DNA from 2 places in the Bartonella sp. LJL80 genome. Region 1 is predicted to be linked to the other one. Evidence: riboswitches for the same ligand, from Rfam matches in the RefSeq annotation. Region 1 holds a riboswitch; the other holds the start of a gene.

What was found. Region 1 has a riboswitch for cobalamin ahead of cobU (bifunctional adenosylcobinamide kinase/adenosylcobinamide-phosphate guanylyltransferase). Riboswitches for the same ligand answer to the same signal wherever they lie in the genome.
Region 2: linked by a shared signal. The riboswitch ahead of ACYSNS_RS09310 (CbtB domain-containing protein) and the one ahead of cobU (bifunctional adenosylcobinamide kinase/adenosylcobinamide-phosphate guanylyltransferase) in region 1 are both predicted to bind cobalamin.

Annotation. Positions count from the first base shown of each region.
Region 1 is NZ_JBTXLM010000009.1:57,816-60,015, forward strand. Features, by position in the region: gene cobW (cobalamin biosynthesis protein CobW) at 1-522, opposite strand, end outside; gene cobU (bifunctional adenosylcobinamide kinase/adenosylcobinamide-phosphate guanylyltransferase) at 528-1,040, opposite strand; cobalamin riboswitch at 1,088-1,316, opposite strand; gene ACYSNS_RS12675 (cobyric acid synthase) at 1,327-2,200, opposite strand, start outside.
Region 2 is NZ_JBTXLM010000005.1:23,391-25,590, reverse strand. Features, by position in the region: gene ACYSNS_RS09320 (acetoin reductase) at 1-346, opposite strand, end outside; gene ACYSNS_RS09315 (histidine phosphatase family protein) at 438-998, opposite strand; adenosylcobalamin (AdoCbl) riboswitch at 1,053-1,204, shown strand; gene ACYSNS_RS09310 (CbtB domain-containing protein) at 1,208-1,414, shown strand; gene ACYSNS_RS09305 (CbtA family protein) at 1,426-2,151, shown strand.

The DNA of each region.
Region 1 (2,200 bases):
AAGCTCCTCAAGCGGGCTCTCATGATCGAGCGATTCATCCTGTTTACGCTGAGTATCTATTTTGTCATGATCATCGGCAAAACGACCTTCGGCAACGGCTGGTGCGTCTACCACTGTAATAACACCGTCAACAGTGACTTGCGTTTTGATTTCCGGCCAATTGAAGGCAGCCACCAAAGGTTGAGGCAAAGCCAGACCAGATGTTTCAATGACAATGTGGTCTGGCCGATCTGGTCTATCGAGAAGTTTCGACATTGTGGGAATAAAATCTTCCGCCACAGTGCAGCAAATACAGCCATTATTCAGTTCGATCACATCTTCTTCACGACAATTTTCAATGCCGCAACCTTTAATCAATCCGCCATCGACACCAAGGTCGCCAAATTCATTGATGATCAGCGCTATCTTCTTACCTCCGGCATTTTCCAAAAGATGTCGGATCATAGTCGTCTTACCAGACCCCAGAAAACCGGTAATAACGGTGGCCGGTATTTTACTTTGCAGGAAATTTTGATCTGACATAGGATTTAGCCTTTTAACTTGAGCGGCAATCCTGCCGCAATGAAATAAACTTCACTTGATATAGCCGCAATAGCCTGATTGAGCGTGCCCGCATGGTCGCAAAATGCTCGCGCCAGCGCATTGTCTGGAACAATGCCTAATCCCACTTCACTTGAGACCAACACAATATCAGCATCCAGCGCTGAAAGACCGTCCACGAAACTTTTGATGGATTGGGAAATATCTTCCTCGTAATGCATGAGGTTGCCCAACCATACGGTTAGACAGTCGACAAGAATGGCGTGGCTGTTCCCCTGATATTGCAACAGCGCCGCTAACAAAGCGATGGGGGCCTCGCATTCCAACCAATATTGGTGGCGTCGCGCGCGATGGAGGTCCACACGCTTTTGCATCTCCTGATTGAAGATTTCCGCTGTGGCCACGTAAACGGGTTTCTTGCCCTTTGCCAGCACCAGCTCTTCTGCAAAACGCGATTTACCCGAGCGTATTCCGCCCAAAACCAGCGTCAATTTTGCCAAAACAACCTCCGTGTCGGCGTTACCGGATCATTCCGGTCGGTTTGAGCATTATTGCCCTTATTCCGGCAGGTCTCCTGGCTCATATGTCGACAAACAAAACCGCCTTCCCGATCAATCAGTGGCTGCCAAAGTGTCTTTGGCCTGGCTTGTTCTCATATTCTACAGTCGCGGGGTCGGCTGCGATAATGATGTCCGAATTGGATCCATCTTCCGCATTCCCTTTTGCTTTTTGTTATGAATTTCTCCACCACAAAAACCGGAAGCTTTGAAAATAGCGTTTCAGATATCAACGTGCAAGCGCAAAAAGCGCATTGACGTCCACCACTTTTTCCAACTGTTCAGCGATACGGTCAAGCGCGCGGTCCACCTTGTCGTTGTGGTTCACGCCATCGGAAGCGCCCCCTAATGATTGAAGAAAATGATGACGAAAGGCATCTGCCTGGAACAAGCCGTGCAAATAGGTTCCCCAAACGCGCTTATCGCGAGAGGCGGCACCATCTACCCGACCATCAATCTCAACAATTCCGTTCTGTGTGTCCGGACCTGTGGTCTGCCCAAGGTGTATCTCGTAACCGTTAAGTGGCAGACCGGTTTCTATATGTCGAGCGGTTACGTTGCGTGTGACTTTTTCCGGTCCCATCTCCGTTTCGATATCGAGCAGTCCTAACCCCGCAATGTCGCGTACCGGGCCGTCTTTTCCATGTTGATCGACGATTCTATTGCCAAGCATCTGAAAACCACCACAGATACCGATGACATGACCGCCATTATGCGCATGGTCGATAATCGCCTTTGCCCAACCTCGTTCACGCAATGCGGTCATGTCGGCTATGGTGGATTTAGACCCCGGAATAACGACGAGATCGCATGTGATGGGAAAGGCTTCACCCGCGCGGATAAAAATTACCTCGACATCACTTTCTTGAAGTAGCGGATCCAGATCATCAAAGTTGGCAATATGAGGCAGGATTGGAATCGCTATTTTTATTTTGCCGTTGGACTTTGATTTGTAGTGCTCCAGCGCCATCGAATCTTCTGCGGGAAGGCAAGCAACATCGTTCAACCACGGAATAATGCCAAAGCAACGCCAACCGGTATAACCGGCAATGGCTTTCACACCGTCATCAAACAGTGAAACATCACCGCGAAATTTATTGATA
Region 2 (2,200 bases), on a different contig from region 1:
ATGTCCCTTCGACATTGATTTTAAGGATTTTATCCACTTCCTCAGGCGTTACATCGGCCAAGGCATTTACCTGTGCGATACCTGCATTGTTGATCATCACATCAAAGCCGCCAAGATCTTTTTCGGCTTTGTCGATCGCTGCATAAACATCTTCACGTTTGGAAACGTCTGCCGTAATTGTCGTTGCTTTGCAGCCCAGGGCTTCCACTTCCTTGGCAACACCGGCAAGCTTGTCTTTTTGGATATCGACAAGTGCAATATCAAACCCGTCTCTTGCCAACCGCAAGGCTATTCCGCGGCCAATTCCCTGACCTGCACCGGTGACAACTGCAACTTTAGCCGACATGACAACTCTCCTTTTTTGTTAACGCATCTCTTTAGCACTTAAGAACGAAAACACTGCGGAACAAGGGGCAAAGCACCGATAAAACGACAATTCAAATCGAAAGGTCAAACGATGCGGCTTGGAGTTTCCAGCTTTGATTTTGTCGGATGACCTCTATCCTTGCAAGCGGTGCAATATCCATCCTGAATAAAGACGCCAAGGGTGCGGAAAGAACATGGACCAAAACGCATCGGATAATGATTGCGTCGGTAAGATACAGAACAAGGTTGCTGCTGTCGTTTAGATTTTCAATCCATTCTACACATTTGTCATAGATCTGCGCATAAGAGCTTCCCCCATGCGGGCTGACGTAAGGGTCTTGCAACCAAGCTTGCAAAGCCAACGGCTCTTCTTTGGCAATATCCTTCAAAGAACGCCCCGCCCAACGGCCAAAATCATATATCGGCAAGTCTCTATCAATTGTATAGGGATATTGGAGCCGCTCAGCCGTTGCAGTGGCTGCTAGACAGGGCGCGCAAACAACGCTTTTCAGGTGCTCCAATTTGGACATATCGGAAATAGCGATATCGCCATCAAGGGCCTCGTTACCGGGAAAGATGCCGCGCCGTTGGGCTATAGTTTCAGCATGGCTGAGCAAGGTTATATGCAACAAATCGTGATCCCTGTTTTTGCGGCCATATTGCTTTGACAGACTTTTGCAATCGGCATATCATAGTCCAACATTCAATATCGTGGAACCCGGTGTCAATCCGGGGCGGTCGCGCCACTGTGACTGTCTACCATGTATGGGACAGAAGCCAGAACGTCGATTTGAATGTTTTTTACTTCACAACGGGACGCGTAATCCTAAGGAGGTTATCTATGTCTGTCAAAACGGTCACTGCACCGCAAACTCTTTCCATCCCTGTCAAAGACATTCTGCCCTGGGCGATTTTTGGCGGCCTTTTATGCCTGATAGCGCTCTACTTCATCACAACGGAACAAGGTGCCCTATCAGTTTTTAGCGGCACGACCATCCATGAATTTGTGCATGACGGGCGCCATCTTCTTGGCTTCCCTTGCCATTGAGGAGATGAAACATGATGGGTTCTCTCCTTTATAGGGGCATGCTTGTCGGCCTTGTGGCCGGTTTGATTGCCTTCGGTTTTGCTCGCCTTTACGGCGAACCTTATGTGGATGCGGCCATTGCTTTTGAAGAGCAACATGCCGCTATGGAAGAAAGTGGCGGACACAGCCACGGACAAGAAGAAGAAATTGTCAGCCGTTCGACACAGGCGGGCCTGGGACTTCTTACTGGTCTGGTCGTCTATGGTGCGGCGGCAGGTGGTCTATTTGCCTGTTTATGCGCATTTGCCTTCGGACGGTTAGGGCGCCTTGGGGCCAAAGCGACAAGCCTTCTCCTTGCCGTTTCGGCTTTTATTGCCGTCGTCTTGATGCCACAACTTAAATATCCGGCCAATCCGCCTGCTGTCGGCAGTCCTGAAACCATCGTCAGCCGGACGGAATATTATTTCGGCCTTATCCTGATATCGTTATTGGCCATGATCCTCGCCTATCTGGCGGCCCATAAGCTTGCAGAAAAATATGGCAGCCTCAATGCTGCCATCACGGCGGGTTTCGGTTATATCGTGTTTATGGCGGTCGTTTATCTTATCATGCCAATCATTAACGAGGTTCCAGCCGATTTTTCCGCCGATGTCTTATGGCATTTCAGAACGGCGACATTCGGAATACAGGCCATCTTATGGCTGATATTGGGTGTCGGCTTTGGCTATCTTGCAGAAAAGCGGCTCAAGGCGTCTTGAGCCAAATACCTTTAGCGTTTTTAGCGTTTTGAATACACGCATTAAACCC